4 regions of the Blastococcus sp. SYSU DS0617 genome follow, and region 2 is predicted to be linked to each of the others. Evidence: riboswitches for the same ligand, from Rfam matches in the RefSeq annotation. Region 2 holds a riboswitch; each other region holds the start of a gene.
The links. A riboswitch is a leader RNA that binds a small molecule or an ion and turns the genes downstream of it on or off. The one in region 2 is predicted to bind cyclic di-AMP.

Region 1: it holds a riboswitch for cyclic di-AMP, as region 2 does, so the genes downstream of both, ACI793_RS13320 (C40 family peptidase) here and ACI793_RS13765 (hypothetical protein) in region 2, are expected to answer to the same signal.
Region 3: it holds a riboswitch for cyclic di-AMP, as region 2 does, so the genes downstream of both, ACI793_RS12745 (C40 family peptidase) here and ACI793_RS13765 (hypothetical protein) in region 2, are expected to answer to the same signal.
Region 4: it holds a riboswitch for cyclic di-AMP, as region 2 does, so the genes downstream of both, ACI793_RS17965 (aggregation-promoting factor C-terminal-like domain-containing protein) here and ACI793_RS13765 (hypothetical protein) in region 2, are expected to answer to the same signal.

Annotation. Positions count from the first base shown of each region.
Region 1 is NZ_JBJHAO010000011.1:51,971-56,465, forward strand. It holds gene ACI793_RS13310 (HAD domain-containing protein) at 1-252, opposite strand, end outside; gene ACI793_RS13315 (WhiB family transcriptional regulator) at 297-668, opposite strand; gene ACI793_RS13320 (C40 family peptidase) at 897-1,448, opposite strand; cyclic di-AMP (ydaO/yuaA leader) riboswitch at 1,464-1,622, opposite strand; gene ACI793_RS13325 (hypothetical protein) at 2,022-2,747, shown strand; gene ACI793_RS13330 (sensor histidine kinase) at 2,784-4,495, shown strand, end outside.
Region 2 is NZ_JBJHAO010000012.1:3,994-8,488, reverse strand. It holds gene ACI793_RS13765 (hypothetical protein) at 8-1,210, opposite strand; cyclic di-AMP (ydaO/yuaA leader) riboswitch at 1,427-1,590, opposite strand; gene ACI793_RS13760 (SGNH/GDSL hydrolase family protein) at 1,848-2,705, opposite strand; gene ACI793_RS13755 (phosphoenolpyruvate carboxykinase (GTP)) at 2,983-4,495, shown strand, end outside.
Region 3 is NZ_JBJHAO010000010.1:84,961-89,455, forward strand. It holds gene ACI793_RS12735 (D-alanyl-D-alanine carboxypeptidase family protein) at 1-294, shown strand, start outside; gene ACI793_RS12740 (hypothetical protein) at 357-683, shown strand; cyclic di-AMP (ydaO/yuaA leader) riboswitch at 878-1,059, shown strand; gene ACI793_RS12745 (C40 family peptidase) at 1,154-2,245, shown strand; gene ACI793_RS12750 (M48 family metallopeptidase) at 2,457-3,725, shown strand; gene ACI793_RS12755 (glycosyltransferase family 4 protein) at 3,722-4,495, shown strand, end outside.
Region 4 is NZ_JBJHAO010000021.1:28,717-33,211, forward strand. It holds gene ACI793_RS17950 (flavin-containing monooxygenase) at 1-1,062, shown strand, start outside; gene ACI793_RS17955 (SDR family NAD(P)-dependent oxidoreductase) at 1,062-1,925, shown strand; gene ACI793_RS17960 (class I SAM-dependent methyltransferase) at 1,930-2,571, shown strand; cyclic di-AMP (ydaO/yuaA leader) riboswitch at 2,697-2,850, shown strand; gene ACI793_RS17965 (aggregation-promoting factor C-terminal-like domain-containing protein) at 2,927-3,772, shown strand; gene ACI793_RS17970 (glycoside hydrolase family 3 N-terminal domain-containing protein) at 3,868-4,495, opposite strand, start outside.

The DNA of each region.
Region 1 (4,495 bases), on a different contig from region 2:
CGTGCGCAGTCCGCGGGGCAGCCCCAGCGGCTCGGCCAGCAGCCGGTCGGCCATCTCGGTCCAGGTGGTCAGCCACTGCAGTTCGACCCGGCCGGACTCGTGCAGCTCCCGCAGCCGGGCGACGACGGCGGGGTCCCAGGACAGCACGTAGCCGTTGAAGCGTCCGCGCTGCCAGCCCTCGGGGAGGTCCGGGCGCACCGCGTTCAGCACGCCGTCGACGTCGAGCAGCAGGACGGGCGGGGGAGAGGTCACCCCGTCGTCCTACCCCGAACGGGCCGGGGAGTCGCGACCACGCGTCAGGCGGTGATGGCGTCCCGGCGCTGCAGGCGCAGCCGCCGGCGCTCGCGCTCGGACAGCCCGCCCCAGATGCCGAAGCGCTCGTCGTTGGTCAGCGCGAACTCCAGGCACTCGGCCCGCACCTCGCACCCGGTGCAGACGCGCTTGGCGTCGCGGGTGGAGCCGCCCTTCTCCGGGAAGAAGGCCTCCGGGTCGGTCTCGCCGCACAGCGCCGACAGCCGCCACGACTCGTCGCCGCCGGCCGGCGCCGCTGCCCACGGCTCCGACCACGACTCCGCGGCCGGCTCGGACCACGGCTGCGGCCAGGCCGACTCGTCAGCGGCCGGAGAGGTGTCGGGGACCAGCGAGAGGAAGGGGCGGAACGAGGACACGGAGCACTCCAGGGGAAGCGGGGTGGTGACGGACCAGTACGGGCCGATCTCTCTCCGTAACGCTAACGCCGTCGAACCTCTCCGGCTCCGGCGTAAGCACCCCGAAACCGGGCCGTCCGTTTGGCGCTTTGTGTCGACTTGTCGGCACATCGACGTGTCGCCCCGTCGACGAACCGCCGGCCGGGTCCGCCCCCCGTGCGGGGGGCGCACCCGGCCGGGCGAGACGGATCAGACGACCCGGCGGGCGGTGTTGTAGCCCGGCACCGAGCTCACCGGCACGATCGAGACCGGCTTGCCGTAGGTCGAGGAGTGCACCATCACGCCGTAGCCCAGGTAGATGCCGACGTGGCCCACCGGGGAGTAGAAGAAGATCAGGTCACCGGCCCGCAGGTCGGCGCGGCTGACGTAGTGCCCCGCCGTCGACTGGGCGCGGGAGGTGCGCGGCAGGTGGACGCCGACCGCCTGGAAGGACGAGTAGACGAGCCCGGAGCAGTCGAAGCCGCCGGGGCCCGTGCCGCCCCAGCGGTACGGCTTGCCCTGCTGGCCCATCGCCACGTGCGCCGCGGCCAGCGCCGTGTCGTACGACGACCATCCGTTGATGGCCGGGACCGCGGTGAGGGCCGGCGCCGATGCCTGGGACGGCAGCGAGGCGACGGCGCCGGGGGCGGGGCTCGCCGAGGCGGCCATCGGAGAGAGCGCGATTCCCGCGCCGGTGAGGAGGGCGAGCGCTGCCCCGCGGAAGGAGCGGCGGGTGATCGTGGACGTGCGAGTAGTCGTCATGGACGACGCGTTCTCCTGTTCTCCATCAACCGCCTACCGAGTTAGCTGACGGGTTCGGACGGGGAGATCGCCCGGCGCCACCGGCGGAGCCGGATCGCGCTTCACCCCAGTACTGCGGTGGGTCCCCGGCCCGGCGCCGAGAAGAGTCCGGCGCCGGTTCGGCGGTGTCCGACCGGGTGTCACCTGGGGCGGTGACGAACGGGGCCTCGGCCGGACCGCGACGACGCTAGGTCGGTCATCCGGCCGTCACAAAGTGACGGACGTGCGTCTCTGCGAGCGACTACCGGACCACCGCGGACCCGCTCCGGACGGGCGACTCGCGAGCCGACCACGGGGGACGCCGACGGTGCTCCGGGCGTGGCGGCACACGTGCCTAGCGGAACGCAACCGGCCGCTTACTTCGGTCCGGCGGCGTGGCGCAACGCACCGTCTCCGCCCGCTCGCGAGATCACTCCGCTGCGGACCGGTCCCGGCGAGATCAGGACCCTCGCCTCACGACGTCGGGACACCTCCCGCTCGACCGTGGTCCTCGCCCGGGCGGGAGGGACCCGCCAGGCGTTGGAGGTGGATCCCATGACCGCTGAGCCCGTGACCCCGGCTCCCGCGCGACCCGCGCCGCACGACCCGCCGGCCCCACGGCCGGCACCCTTCGGACGGCGCACCGCCATCGTCTGCCTGACCGTCGGCGCCGCGCTCAACCTCTCCGAGGCGCTGATCGGCAGGGTCGTCGGCCAGGGCGAATCGGTCGCCGGCAGCCTGGACGCCTGGGCCGAGCGCCCGACGCTCGCCACGGTCGGGCTGGTCGTCGGCACGATCGCCGTTCCGTTCCTGCTGCTGGGCCTGGTCGCCATGGCGCAACTCGTCCGACCGCGCATGCCGCGGCTGGGCACCACCGCCATGGTCCTCGGCTTCGTCGGCGCGCTCGGCTTCGTCGGCATCCACGCCGTCTCGATCATCGACCGCGCCGCCGTCGACCAGCCCGACCGTGCGGCGATGGTCGCCCTGATCGAGGACGCACAGACCAGCGCCCTCGCCGCGCTGATCCTGGTGCCGTTCCTGGTCGGCATGGCCGGCTCGGTGCTGCTCACCTCGATCGGCTACCTCCGCACCCGCGTGGTGCCGATCTGGATCCCCGTCGTCCTGCTGGTGTTCCTGGTCCTCGACTTCGGCGGGTTCCCGACCGGACCCGTCGACCCGCATTGGCTCTTCGCCGCTGCCTCTCTCGGCCTGGCCGTCACGATCGCGCAGCGGACCGATCTCCAGTGGTGGACCGGTCGCACCGACGAGACAACCCCCTGACCAGGAGCCATCAGGTCGGTTAGCGTCGCCCGCGAGGTGGACGAGCCCGTGGTCGAGGAGCGCGCGACGCAGAAGGGCCGGGCCGCCACGACGGCGGCCCGGCTCTCCGCCGCGGCCGCGATCGGCTACCTGGTCGTCGGGCTGGGGGCGCGTCTGGCCACCCCGGCGTCGGACCAGGTGGACCTCTTCGCGTCGCCGGAGCCGGTGGTCGGTCCGGCCATGGCGATCGTCGGCGCCGCGCTGCTCGGCCGTGTGCCGGGCCACCGGGTGCTGCAGCTCATGACCCTCATCGGCTGCTTCGCCTGCATCTACGCCGGGTCCGTCGGCCTCGCCGTCCACGGCTTCAGCGCCGGCGACGACCCGGCGCTGGTCTTTCGGGTGGCCGCCTGGCTCACCCTCTGGACCTGGGTGCCGTCGTTCGTCGCCTTCGCCACCCTGCTCCCGCTGATCTTCCCGGACGGGCGGCTGCCGTCGCGCCACTGGCGCCCGGTCGCGATCACCGCGGTCGCGCTCATCGCCACGATGTCGGTCCTCACCGCCTTCACCGACGTCCAGCCCGAGGGCGACCAGCCGGCGAACCCCGTCGCGATCGCGGTTCCCGACGCGTTCCTCGACGGGGTGCAGACGCTGCTCGACCCCCTCGTCCCGGCGCTCGCCCTGCTCGGGCTGGTCAGCCTGGTCCTGCGCTTCCGGCGGGCCGACCCACAGGGCCGCCGGCAGATCGCCTGGGTCGGCTACGCGTTGGCGCTGGCCGTGCTGGCGGCGTTCGTCGCCCCGGCGCCGATCAACGTCGTGGTCACCCTCGCGGTGCCGCTCGCGATCGGCGTCGCGGTGGTGCGCTACCGGCTGTTCGGCATCGACGTCGTCGTCAACCGCACCCTGGTCGGGACGGCGCTGCTGGCCTGCTCGGCGCTGGTGTACGTCGCCGTCGTCGGCTGGCTCGGCGGGCTCGCCGGCAGCCGCGACTCCCTCGTCGGTTTCGTGGGCGCGGTCGCCGTCGCCGCCGTCTTCCACCCGCTGTACGTGCGCATCCAGCGCGCCGTCGACCGGCTGCTGCACGGCTCCCGCGGCGACCCGTACCGGGTGCTCGGCCGGGTGACCGAGACCCTGCGGATCGCCGGCTCCCCCCGCCAGGCGCTGACCCGGGCCGGCACCGCGATCGCTGCGGAGCTCAAACTGCCCGCCGTCTCGGTCCAGATCGACCGGCCCGGCGCCGCGCCGGTGGTCGAGTCGGTGGGGGACGAGGAGCTCGCCGTCCACGCCTTCCCGCTGCGGTGGCACGACGGCGTCGTCGGCACCCTCCGGGTCGGCCACCGCGCCGGCACCGACGGCCTCGACCCGCTCGACGAGTCGCTGCTCGCCGACGTCGCCGCCCAGCTCGCCGCCGTCGGGTTCGCGCTGCGGCTGGCCACCGATCTGGAGCGCTCCCGCGACCGGCTGGTGACCGCCCGCGAGGAGGAGCGGCGCCGGATCCGCCGCGACCTGCACGACGGCCTCGGCCCGCAGCTCGCGGCGGCGGTCATGGCCCTGGACGTCGCCAACCGGGCGCTCGGGCAGGAACCTGTCCGCGCCGTGCCCCTGGTGGCCACGGCGCGCGACCAGCTGCAGGTCGCCGTCGCGGACGTGCGCCGCATCGTCCACGGTCTCCGCCCGCCGGCCCTCGACGACCTCGGGTTGCTCGGCGCGCTGCAGGCCGGCGGTCCCGGCCTGCTCGCCGGGAGCAACGGTGCGCCGGACATCCGGATCGA
Region 2 (4,495 bases):
TACGGCGTCAGCGGTAGTTGACGTGGACGTGGTCGAAGTGGTTCGCCGTCACGCTGCCCCGGTTCTCCATCTGCTTCCAGGCCCCACCGGGTGAGCTGAGGTAGCGCTGCTCCCAGATGATGTAGGCCACGCCGAGCTCGTCCCAGTGGGCGATGTGGTAGGCGGTGATGGCGTTCCCGAGCGCGCGGTTCGACAGGACCATGTAGTCGAGCGCGAGGCCGGAGGGGTGGCCACCGGGGTCGGCCGCGCTGGCGCGCGTACCGCCGAGGGTGATCGAGCCGGCGCCGGGCACGTTGCTGACCACGGCGTTCGCCGCCGCCTGCACCTGCGGCCGGATCGCTCCGGCGTTGTTGGTGATCCGCGCGACGGCGCGTGCGGCGACCGGGGCGGGTGCCGGGAGGGCAGCCGGTGCCGGTGCAGCGGCCGGTGCGGGCGCCCGGGCCGCGGGCGGTGCCGGCGGTGCCGGTGCCGGAGCCCGAGGAGCGGGGGGCGCGACCGGAGCGGGCGGAGCGGGCGGGGCAGCGACAGGTGCGGCCGGCGGCGCTGCGGCGGCCGCCTCCTCGGCAGCGGCGAACGCGGCGGCGGCCTTCATCCCGGCCGCCTCCTCGGCAGCGGCGATCGCCGCGGCGGCCTTCATCCCGGCCGCCTCTTCCGCAGCGGCGAACGCGGCCGCCGCCTTCATCCCGGCCGCCTCCTCGGCCGCGGCGAACGCGGCCGCCGCCTTCATCCCGGCCGCCTCCTCGGCCGCGGCGAACGCCGCCGCCGCCTTCATCCCGGCCGCCTCCTCGGCAGCGCGCCGGGCGGCGGCCTCCGCCTCGGCGCGCTGCTGGTCCAGCGCGGCCTGGTCCGCGGCGGCCTGGGCGAGACCGGCAGCGGCCGCCGCGTCGTCCCGGCTGCTGCGGCTGGCGGCCAGCTCCTGGAGCGGCTCGAGCCGGTCCGCCGCGTCGTCCGGGGCGGTCGAGGCGTCGATCCCGAGCTGCCCGGCGACGCTTCCCGACCCGGAGGGGGCGGGAGCCGGCTCGACGCTCACGGCACCAGCGCCCACCGCGTCGGCCCGCGGGGCGACCTCGCTGCCGATGAGCGCGGTGGCCAGGACGAGGCCCGCGGCGGCGGACGCGAGGTAGGTGCCGGTGCGCACGCCGACCGGTCGACGGCGGCGCGGGGAGGAGTGCCGGCGGCGGGCGCCGGAGATCGTGGTGCGGACGTTCATGGGTGCGGGTGCTCCGAGACGTGGGGCAGCGACACCCCGGCACGGGGCGCGGCGCTGCACGAGTGGGATCTGCGGGACTGCACTCCGGGCACGCGCGCCTGCAGGCGGACGTGCGTAGGAGCGGTGGGCGCGGCTCAGCCGTGCGGGTGGACCCGCCGTCGGTGGTGGGTGCGGGCAGGTCCAGCGGCGGTGCAGGGGCGCGCCATCCGGCGGCTCTCCGTTCTTCCGATCCGCTTACCGGGTTAGCTGACGGATTCGGGCTCAGAAGTGCCCTACGCGCAACGGACACGTGCCCGGTGCGCGATTCACCCCAGTGCTGCGGTGGGTCCCCGGCTCACCGGCGCCCCACGGGGACGACGGCGACTCAGCGGCGTCCGCCGAACTCCCCGGGAGGGGGACGTGGCGACCGGCGGACACCATGACGGTAGGCACCGTTATGCATCCGTGACAAATGGCCAGGTCGTCGCCCCGATCGACGAGCCGGGCGCCCGTCGCGGCCCGTCTGCACCCGGCCGGGAGGGGCGGAACCAGCTCTCCCCGCCCTCCGGTGCCCCTGGAGCGCGACGGGAACCAGCGGCCGGATAGGAGCGCCGGGGTCCGGCCGCCGGCTCCGAGCGCCGGTGTGCGCCGGCCGGGCTCAGAGGCGGCGCAGGACCGTCATCGCCTGGGACGCCATCCGCGCCTCGCCCAGGGCGTTGGGGTGCACGACCACCGGGTTGGTGCCTCCGACGACCGGCTCCACCCAGCGGACCCCGAGCGGCTGGCAGGCGTCGTGCCCCTCCGACACCCGGCTCATGTCCACGTAGGTCACGCCCGTGGCTTTGGCCGCCCGGCGGATGGCGTCGTTCAGCGTGGCCTGCACGCCCCGCAGGTACGGGACGTCGCCCTCCGCGACGGGCATCTGCGGGAAGCAGCCGCCGGTGGCCGGCAGGATCGACGGGTAGCCGAGGATCGCGACCTCGGCGCGCGGGGCCTTGGTCCGCACCGCCCGGAGCACCTGGACCAGCGACGGGTACGTGGTGCTGCGGATGGTGTCCTCGAAGGAGGAGCCGTACCGGTCGCGGCACGGGCTCCCCCGGCCCAGCGTGGAGAGCCCCGCTGCGCCGCAGCGGGTGATCGAGTCGATGAACACGCCGCTGTCGTTGCCGCCGATGGTCATCGTGATCACCTGCGTGTCGCGGGTGACCGCGTCCAGCTGCGGCGCCACCCCCGGGTACTGGGCGGCGAGGTAGTCACCGGTGTCCGCGCCCCCGCACGTGACGTCGGTGAGCCGGGCACCGGTGGCCGCGGCGATGACGTGCGGGTAGTTGGCCGTCGAGCGCAGGCACTGCGGCGGGGCGGTGAGGTCGGCCGGCAGGACGCCGGACGCCGCGCTGTAGGAGTCGCCCAGCGCGACGTAGCGGACCGGGCCGTTCCCGCCGTGCGCCTGCACCGGTGGCGCGACCAGCACGAGGGATACGAACAGGGCCGACAGGACGGCGGCGAGACGGCGCACGGAGCAGCTCCGGAGGGGGGCGTGGACAGGCCGCACGGGACAACGACGGCCCGATCCCGGAGTTACGCCCGTCACACCGGCGAGCGTGGGACGTACCCCTTCCGGATGTCCGTGGGCGGTCCGGAGGCCTCCCGGCGTACATCAGCGGTAACACGCCTGACACCATCACCGAACGATTTCCCGATCAGGGGTCCACACCACTCCCTCGCAGAGTGGCGCGGTGGCTGGATCGTGCCCGGGACGAGAAGGTGGGTCGTAGCGGATGGAGAGGATCCTCGTGACTGCCATAGATGCGGTACTGGACGAAGCCGGACTGACGAACGAAGCCGTCCGGTCCTACGTGAAGCACTGGGCACAGCACACCGGCGCCGAGCGCGTGGAGGTCATCAACGCCTCCGACGACGCGCGGCTGATCCAGGAGTCGCTCGACGCGGGTGAGCTCCTGCCGGCCGGGAAGGGTCGCTACTACTCCCGCAGCCACCCGAAGGACACGGCGCGCTCCGAGGAGCGCACGGTCGTCGCGACGAACGACCCCGACGACAAGGGCGAGTACAACAACTGGCGCCCGGCGTCGGAGATGCGGCCGATGCTCGAGGAGCGGATGGCCGGCAAGTCCGCGGGCAAGACGATGTACGTCGTCCCCTACGTGATGGCCCCGCCCGGCTCCCCGCTGCAGCCCTACGCCACCGGCGTCGAGCTCACGGACACCCGCACGGTCGTGCTGCACATGATCCGCATGGCGCGGGTGGGCGTGCAGTACGTCAACGAGCTCGCCGACCCGGACTACTTCGTCCGCGGCGTGCACGTCACCGGCGACCTGGACAACCTGGGCCAGGGCACCGCGGACGACCAGCGCTACTTCGTCACCATCGCCGACGAGCGCACGATCCTGCACTACGGCTCGTCCTACGGCGGCAACGCGCTGCTGGGCAAGATCGCCCACGGCCTGCGCCAGGCGACCTACGACGGCTGGGCCTCGGGCAAGTTCCTCGCCGAGCAGTTCCTGCTGCTCGGCATCACCGACAAGCAGACCGGCCGCACGTACCACATCTGCGGTGGCATGCCGAGCGCGTCGGGCAAGACGAACCTGGCCATGATCCTGGCGCCCGACGCCCTCGGTGACCGTTACCAGGTGCACTTCTACGGCGACGACATCGCCTGGCTGTGGGTCGACCCCGAGGACGGCCGCGTCTACGCGATCAACCCCGAGTTCGGTGCCTTCGGGGTCGCCAAGGACACCAACGAGGTCACCAACCCCACGGCGGTCGAGGCGATCGCCGAGGGCACCGGGACGATCTTCACCAACGTCGCCTACAACGAGCAGACGCAGGACGTCTGGTGGGAGGGCAAGAGCAAGAACCCGCCCGCCGACGTCACCGGCTGGCGCGACTGGAAGGGCGAGCTGATCTCGGAGCGCTCCGAGGCGGAGAAGGACGCGCCCTGGGCCCACCCGAACAGCCGGTTCACCACCACGCTGGCCAACATCCCGAACATCGCGCCCGACTACGAGAACCCGAAGGGCGTGCCGGTCGACGCGATCATCTTCGGCGGGCGCACCCGTGACCGCGAGCCGCTGATCCGCGCGATCACCGACCTCGCCGAGGGCGTCTACGACGGCCTGACGCTGGGCGCGGAGGCGACCTTCGCCGCCGAGGGCACCGAGGGCGTCCTGCGGTACGACCCGATGTCGATGCGCCCATTCATGGCCTACTCCGAGGGCGCGTACGCCGCGCACTGGATGAAGATCATCGGTGCCGCCAAGGACCAGCCGGTCTTCGCCCACGTGAACT
Region 3 (4,495 bases), on a different contig from region 2:
GCGGCCTACGCCGCCGCGTTCGGCGGGCCGCTCTGCATCACCGACTCCTACCGGACCTACGCCGGCCAGGTGAAGCTCTACGGCGAGAAGCCCGCGCTGGCCGCGGTCCCCGGGACGAGCAACCACGGCTGGGGGCTGGCCGTCGACCTGTGCGGCGGCATCGAGACCTTCGGGACGCCGCAGTACGGCTGGATGGCGGCCAACGCCGGGCGGTTCGGTTTCCTGCACCCGACGTGGGCCGACCCGGGCAACGGTCGCGAGGAGCCGTGGCACTGGGAGTACGCAGGCAGCTGACCGTCCGGGACGGGATTGTCGGTGGCCGCTCCTACCGTGCGCATGACTCACGGAGGAGAGACATGCTCATCGACTGCGATACCTGCACCGTCCGGGGCGCCGGCTGCGCCGACTGCGTCGTCACCGTGCTGCTCGGTGCTCCACCAGGGTGGGAGGGCGTCGACCCGGTCGTGGTGCCGATGGCCGGCCGCGCCCGCAGCGGCGGCCCCGCGCCGGCCGCCGAGGACGTCGTCGTGCCACCGCCCGGTGTGGTGGTGGAGTTCGACGACGTCGAACGCCGGGCCGTCCGCGCGCTGGCCGAGTACGGGCTGGTGCCGCCCCTGCGTCACCGCGACGGCTCCGGGGCGGCCGACGACGGCGGGATCTCGCCCGACCGACGTACCGGCTGACGCACTCGCCGGCGAGCTCAGTGGCTGCGGACCGTGCTTGTACCCCTACTCTCGGCTGCCACTGTGGAGGCGCGCGGAGAGGGTCGAGATTCTCGTCACAGGTTTAACTGCTGTCTCCGTTTGTCACGGACACATCACGAACGTAGGGTCGTCGCGTCCGACCGGGTGGTCGTCATCCGCAGACGGGTGGCCTCGGCCGGACACCGCCGAATCACCGCACGACGTCCGACCGGTCGTCCGAGGTGAACCGGGGACCCACCGCAGTCCTGGGGTGAGTTCTCCTGTGAGGGCCGGTCCGCCGGTGAGCAGGAGATAGGGCCGTTTCTTCCCCGCCCGAACCCGTCAGCTAACTCGGTAGGCGGTGACGAGGAAGAAATGGAGAGCCGCCGCTCGTGGCGACCCCGCACGCTTCACCGACGCATGTCCTCGCACCCTTCCGCCCCGATCCTCCGGCCGGCTCCGCCCGCCGGGTGGGCCGCCTCCGCGCCGGCCTGCTCATCGGGGCCACCACTGCACTGACCTTCACCATGGTCCCGGGCACCGCCTCCGCGGAGCCGGGCCGCGCCACCAGCACCGCCGAGGCCGCGCAGATGGTCGCCGAGGCCAGCCACGAGCTGGAGGTCGTGTCCGAGCAGCTGAACGAGGCGAAGGTGCAGCTCGAGCGCCAGCAGGCGGCCGTGGAGAGCGCCGCCCTCGCCGCCTACGCGGCCGACGTCGAGCGCGCTGCCCTCGACGGGCGGATCCGCCAGCTGGCTCGCACCGCCTACACCGGCGGCGGCAGGGCCCTCACCCAGCTCGACGTCATGCTGACCAGCGATTCGGCCGACGAGTTCGTCTCCCAGCTCGGCACGCTGGACGCCATCGCGGGGCGTACCAACGCCGCCGTCGGCGAGGTCGCCGAGGCCTCCGAGCGCGCCGAGGCCGCCCGCGCCGAGGCGCAGGAGGCTCGCGAGCAGGCCGAGGAGAGCGTCGAGCAGATCGAGGCGAAGCAGGACGACCTCGAGGTCAGGATCGCGGACTACCAGCGGCAGTACGCGGCTCTGGACGCCGCACAGCGCGCTGCCGTCGAGCGCGCCCACGCCGACGAGCAGTTGGCCCGGGCCTCGCGGTCCGAGCGCACCGCCCCCTCGTCCGCCGCCTCCTCGTCCGCCGCCTCCTCGGCGGGCAGCAGCGCCCCGGCGGCCCCCGCGCCGAGAGCTGCCGCGCCCAGCGGTGCCGCCCAGGTGGCGGTGAACACCGCACTGGCCCAGGTCGGGGACCGCTACGTGTGGGGCGCCGGCGGGCCGGACGCCTTCGACTGCTCGGGCCTGACGTCCTACGCCTACCGCGCCGCGGGCATCTCGCTGCCGCACTCCAGCCGCAGCCAGTCGCAGATGGGCCGGCCGGTCTCCCGGGGCGAGCTCCAGCCCGGCGACCTGCTGTTCTTCTACAGCCCGGTCAGCCACGTGGCCATGTACATCGGGAACGGCAAGATGGTGCACGCCTCCACCTCGAGCCAGCCGGTGAAGGTCGACAACGTCGACTCCTTCCCGAGCTACAACAGCGCCCGCCGCGTCGTCTGACGGACACGCGACCCGCTCGACGAGGGCCGGCGATCTCCCGCGCGGAGGTCGCCGGCCCTCGTCGTCCGGTCGTCGTGGCCCGTCCGGGGCCTCCGGAAGGCCACGAGCGGGAGGGCGATGCGAGCCGTCACTAGGATCGAGGCCGTGCGTGCCGGTGCCCCGTGGTGATGACGCCGCGGACCCGGCAGACCGGCGTCGCAACGGAGGCCGGATGACCGGCCGTCGCGCTGCGCTGGCGACCGCGGTGGTGCTCCTCGCCGCATTCGCCGTCGTCGTCGCCGTCGGCACCCCCTGGCAGACGCTGTCGGAGCCGCCGGGCGGGGCGACCCCGATCGACCCGACGGCCGGGTTGTCGGCCGAGCAGGTCGACCGCGCGGAGGCCTTCGCCGCCGCGATCCGGCCCGCCTCGCTCGCCTCCCTGCTGCTGGGGCTGACCGTCTCCGCCGTGCTCGGCCTGACGCCTCTCGGCGCGCGCCTGGTGCGCGGGCTCCCCACCCCCCGGCGGTGGCGCTGGGGCTGGCAGGTGCTGCTCGGTGTGTTCGCTCTCGCCGTGATCGGCCGGCTGGTCACCCTGCCGTTGTCGGCCTACGGCGAGGTGGTCCGCCACCGGTACGGGCTGTCCACCCGGAGCTGGGGGCTGTGGGTGCGGGACGTGGCGACGTCGACGGCGATCGACGCCGCCCTGACCGCCCTGGCGGTGGTGGCCCTCGTCTGGCTCGCCCGCCGGGCCTCGCGCCTGTGGTGGGCCTTCGCGGCCGCGGGCGCCACCGTGCTGGTGGTCGTGGGCTCCTTCCTGTGGCCGGTCCTCGTCGAGCCGGCCTTCAACAGCTTCGAGCCGATGCCCGCCGGGCAGCTGCGCAGCGATCTGCTCGCCCTGGCCGAGGAGAACGGCACCCCGGTCCAGGACGTGCTGGTCTCCGACGCCTCGCGCCGCACCACGGCCCTGAACGCCTACGTGTCGGGCTTCGGGTCCACCCGCCGCATCGTCGTCTACGACACGGTGCTCGAGCGACTGCCCGACGAGCAGATCGAGTCGATCACGGCCCACGAACTCGGCCACGTCGCCGCCGACGACGTCCTCACCGGCACCCTCCTCGGCGCGCTGGGGGGTGCAGGCGGGGTCGCCCTGCTCGGCTGGGCGCTGACGTCCCCGCGACTGCTCCGCCGGGCCGGGGCCGAGGGTCCGGCGGACCCGGCGGTGGTGCCGTTGGCCCTGCTGCTGGTCGCGGTCGGGACGCTGGTCGCGACGCCCGTGCAGAACCTGGTCTCCCGCCAGATCGAGGTGCGGGCCGACGTGGCCGCGCTCGACCTCACCGGTGATCCCGCAGCGTTCATCGCCATGCAGCGCGGCCTGGCCGGCAGCAATCTGTCCGACCCCGATCCGCCCGCGGCGTGGCACTGGTTCTTCGGCTCGCACCCCACGGCGGCCGAGCGGATCGCGCTGGCGCAGGACTGGGCCCGTTCGGAGCGCGAGCCGTGACCCGGACCCTCGTCGTCACCAACGACTTCCCGCCCCGCCAGGGCGGCATCCAGACCTTCGTCGCCGCACTGCTGGAACGCCGGCCCCCCGACTCGCTGGTGGTGCTCGCCTCCGACCACCCCGGCTCCGCCGAGCACGACGCAGCGCTGCCCTATCCGGTGGTGCGCCGGCCCACGGGCATGCTGCTGCCCACGCGGGCCACCGCGCGGGCCGCGGTCGACCTGGTCCACCGGTACGGCTGCGACAGCGCCTTCTTCGGCGCCGCGGCGCCGCTGGGCCTGCTCGCCCCCGCGCTCCGCCGGGCCGGCGTCGGGCACCTGGTCGGGGCCACGCACGGGCACGAGACCGGCTGGGTGGCGCTGCCCGGGAGCCGGCAGCTCATGCAGCGCATCGCCGACGGGCTCGACGTGCTCACCTACCTCACCGAGTACACCCGCGGACGGCTCGCCCCGGCGCTCGGCGGGCGCACCCGGCTCGCGCAGCTGTCCCCGGGGGTCGACGTCGACCGGTTCACCCCGGACGCCGACGGCGCCGCGGTCCGGCACCGGCACGGGCTGGGGGAGGCCCCGGTGGTCGTCTGCGTCTCCCGGCTGGTGGCCCGCAAGGGGCAGGACGTGCTGGTCGAGGGGTGGCCGCAGGTGCTCGCCCGGCATCCCTCCGCCCGGCTGCTCCTGGTCGGCGGCGGACCCGACGAGGCGGCGCTCCGGCGCGCTGTCGCCGCGCGCGGCCTGGGGCACTCCGTCGTCCTCACCGGAGGCGTCGACTCCGCC
Region 4 (4,495 bases), on a different contig from region 2:
TCCGGCTACTACCGCTACGACGAGGGCTTCCGCCCGCAGTTCGCCGGCGAGGAGCGGTTCACCGGGGAGATCGTCCACCCGCAGCACTGGCCCGAGGACTTCGACGCCACCGGCAAGCGGATCGTCGTCATCGGCAGCGGCGCCACGGCGGTGACCCTGGTGCCCAACCTGGCCGGCGCCGCCGCGCACGTGACGATGCTGCAGCGCACGCCGAGCTACGTCATGTCGCTGCCGGGCACCGACCCGCTGGCCGAGCTCCTGCGCAGCAAGCTGCCGGCGAAGGTGGCCTATCCGATCGTGCGGTGGAAGAACGTGCTGACCACCACCGCGCTGTACCAGGCCAGCCGGCGCTGGCCGGGCGGCGTCCGGAAGCTGATCCGCCGGCTGACCGAGAAGCAGTTGCCCGCCGGCGTCGACGTCGACACGCACTTCAACCCGCCCTACGACCCGTGGGACCAGCGGCTCTGCCTCGTCCCGGACGGGGACCTGTTCCGCACCCTGCGCGACGGCACGGCCTCCATGGTCACCGGCCGGATCGCGACCTTCACCGAGACCGGTATCGAGCTGGAGTCCGGCGAGCACCTCGACGCGGACGTGATCGTCAGCGCGACCGGCCTGAACCTGCTGGCCATGGGCGGGATGTCGCTGAGCCTCGACGGCGAGCCGGTCGACGTGTCCGAGACCGTCTCCTACAAGGGGATGATGCTCTCCGGCGTGCCCAACTTCTCGATGGTCATCGGCTACACGAACGCCTCGTGGACGCTCAAGGCCGACCTGGTCAACCGGTACGTGTGCCGGCTGCTGCGGCACATGGATGCGCGCGGGCTCGCCGTCGCCACCCCGGTCGCGCCCCCCGAGGGCGCCTCCCTGCCCTTCCTCGACCTGGCCGCCGGGTACGTGCAGCGCAGCCTGGCGCAGCTGCCCAAGCAGGGCAGCCGCACGCCGTGGAGGCTGCACCAGAACTACATCCGGGACGTCCGGATGATGCGCCGGGGCCCCCTCGAGGACGAGGGCATCACCTTCTCCGCCGCGCCGGCCCGCACCGAGCGGGCGGCCGCCTGATGCGCGCCTACGAGTTCGCCGGCGGCACGGCTGTCGTCACCGGCGCCGCCAGCGGCATCGGCGAGGCGCTCGCGCTCCAGCTCGCCGACCGCGGCAGCGCCCTGGTGCTGGTCGACCGCGACGGGGACCGGTTGACAGCGGTCGCCGACCGCATCCGCAGAGCTCACCCTCGACTGGAGGTCGACACCTACGTCGTCGACCTCGCCGACGAGGCGGCCACCGACGCCCTGGGGGCGACCCTGGCGTCCGCCCATCCGGGGACGACGCTGCTGGTCAACAACGCCGGCGTCGCGCTGGGTGGCCGCTTCGACCAGGTCACCCTCGAGGAGTTCGACTGGGTGCTGGCGATCAACTTCCGTGCGGTGGTGCGGCTGACCGCGGCGCTGCTGCCCACGCTCAAGGCGCACCCCGGTGCGCACCTGGTGAACGTCTCCAGCATCTTCGGCATCTTCGCCCCGCCCGGGCAGGCCGCCTACGCCGCCAGCAAGTTCGCCGTGCGCGGCTTCAGCGAGTCGCTGCGGCACGAGCTCGCCGACGACGAGGTCGGCGTCACCGTGGTCCACCCGGGCGGCATCCGGACGCGGATCGCCGAGAGCGCGCGCCTGGGTTCGGGGGTGGACCCCGCCGAGGTCGCGGAGGGCCGTGCGCAGATGGCCAGGCTGCTGCGCATCCCACCGGAGAAGGCCGCCGCGCAGATCGTGACCGCCATCGAGAAGCGCCGTCCCCGGCTGCTCATCGGTCTCAGCGCGCGGGTGCCTGACGCACTCGTGCGGCTGCGGCCGGGGAGCTACTGGCGGCTCGTCGCCCGGGGCATCGCCGCCCGGGGCTCCTCCGCCCGGGGCGGGGCGGCCACGCGAGACTGACCGGGTGACCGTCCCCGCCGAGTTCATCCGCGCCCACACCCGCCCCGTGCGTCCGTCGCTGGTGCCCGAGGTGCGGCTGCTGGTCGCCGCCGACGTCGTCGCGCTGTGGGAGGCGATGGCGGTGGAGCAGGGTCGGACCGCCCAGGAGCCGCCCTTCTGGGCGGCGGCCTGGCCCGGTGGTCAGGCCCTGGCCCGCTACGTGCTCGATCACCCGGAGGTCGTCGCGGGCCGCTCGGTGCTGGACCTGGGCGCCGGCAGCGGGCTGGTCGCCGTCGCGGCGGTCATGGCCGGCGCGACGCGGGTCGTGGCCAGCGAGATCGATCCCTTCGGGCTGGCCGCCATCCCGGAGAACGCGGCGCTGAACGGCGTGGCCGGGATCGAGCCGGTGGGCGATCTGCTGGGGGAGGGGCCGCCGTCGGTCGACGTCGTCCTGGCCGGCGACGTCTGCTACGACCGGATCATGACCGACCGGGTGCTGCCGTTCCTGGACGCCGTCCGGGCCACGGGCGCCGAGGTGCTGATCGGGGACCCCGGCCGGCCGTACCTGCCGCACCACCGGCTGGTCGAGGCCGCCGTCCACGACGTCGTCGACACCGAAGGCGGGCCTGCCCGCGTCCGCCGGACGACGGTGTGGCGGCTGCCGTGAATCCGTCCCGGCCGTGAACGGGAGATGCGTCACGTCGGTAAATACGTTCACGGCATTGTCACGAACCGATAACAGCCGTTACGTTGGCCCGGTCCGGCCGGCGGCTCCCTCACCCGAGGGTTCCGCGCCGGGCGCCGCCGAATCGCCCCGAGAGGCGAGCCGGGGACCCACCGACGTACTGGGGTGAATCCCGGCCCCGGACCTCCAGTCCGGGGCGGGGTAGGGCTGCTTCCCGCCCGAACCCGTCAGCTAACCCGGTAGGCGGCTCACGGAAGAACTGGACAGCCGCAGGCTCTCGCCGCCCCTGGGGGGCGGCTGCTCTGCTGCGCCCTGACCCCCGGAGCAGAACCTCCTCATGAACCTCCGCACCACCGTGAACGCACGTCTCCGCAACCGCCCGCCGCTGGGTGCCCGCCGGTCCGTCGCCCTCATCGGCGTGGCCACGGCCGGCGCCGTCATGGTCGGCGTCCTCTCCGCCGGGGAGCCCGAGGCGCAGGCCGTCGCGCAGACCGAGTCGATGAGCGTCGCCCAGCAGCTCGGCATCACGGCGGAGCCGGCGCCCGCGCTGGACACCGACGTCGTCGCGCCGCTGGAGAAGCTGGCCGCCAGCCGGAGCGCGCGGGACGCCGAGCAGACGGCCGCTGCGCTGAACCAGCTGGCCGCCGAGCAGGCCGAGCACGACCGCCGCGCGGCCGAGGAGGCCGCCCGGCTCGCGGCCGAGGAGGCGGCCCGGGTGGAGGCCGCCCGCGCCGCCGAGGCAGCCCGTGCCGCGGAGGCCGCCCGCGCCGCCGAGGCGGCTCGCGCCGCGGAAGCCGCCCGCGCCGCGGAGGCCGCCCGCGCCGCACGTGCCGCTCGCCCGGCCGCCCCCGCCCCCGCTCCCCGCGCGGCAGCGGCAGCACCCGCCGCGCCGTCGGGCTCCTACCAGAGCTACGCCCTGCAGAAGCTCGGCGGCAACAGCTCCCAGTTCTCCTGCCTCGAGAAGCTGTGGGGCAAGGAGAGCGGCTGGAACCCCAACGCGCAGAACCCGCGCAGCACCGCGTACGGCATCGCGCAGTTCCTGGACAGCACCTGGGCCGGCACCGGTATCGCGAAGACCTCCGACGGCTACCGCCAGATCGACGCCGGGCTGATCTACATCAACAACCGCTTCGGTTCGCCCTGCGGCGCCTGGTCGCACTCGCAGGCCAAGGGCTGGTACTGACCTGAGCCCCGCGGCCGGGATCGCGTGATCCCGGTGCCTCGACGCCACGGAGCCGCCGAGATCAGCTGATCTCGGCGGCTCCGTGCGTGCCGGGCTCAGCCGAGCAGCCCGGCCTCGGCCTTCGCGAGCAGCGCGGTGTGCACGGCGGAGTCGACGACGGCTGCGAACGCCGGGTCGGCCGCGTCCCGGGCCAGCACCGCCTCCAGCATGGCCGGGAAGGTGTCGGGGGCGACCGTCAGCACGAGGGTCCCGCCCGCAGCGAGGAAGCGCACCGCCCGCTCGCCCACCGGGACGTGCGTCACCGCGACCGCGCTCCCCAGGTCGTCGGAGATGACCGGGCCGGAGAAGCCCAGCTCCCCGCGCAGCAGGTCGCCGATGACCACCGGCGAGAAGGCCGCCCGGGAGGCCGGGTCGATCCGGCTGTAGGTCGCCGACGACATCATCACCATCGGCTCCGCCTCGGTCCGGGACAGCGTCTCCGCGAACGCGGTCACCTGGTCGTCCCCGGCCGTGGTGACCGCGTCGACGACGTCCGCGGTGTCGTCGGTGTTCCCGCGCACCAGGCCCAGCCCCGGGAAGTGCTTGAGCGTCGAGGTGACCCCTGCCGCCGCCAGTCCGTCGACGACGGCCGTCGCGGCCGGGACGACCTCCGCGCCGGTGCTGCCGTACTGCCGGTCGAAGAAGCCGATCGGGCCGTTGTCGGCCTCGGTGCCCGCCGGGACG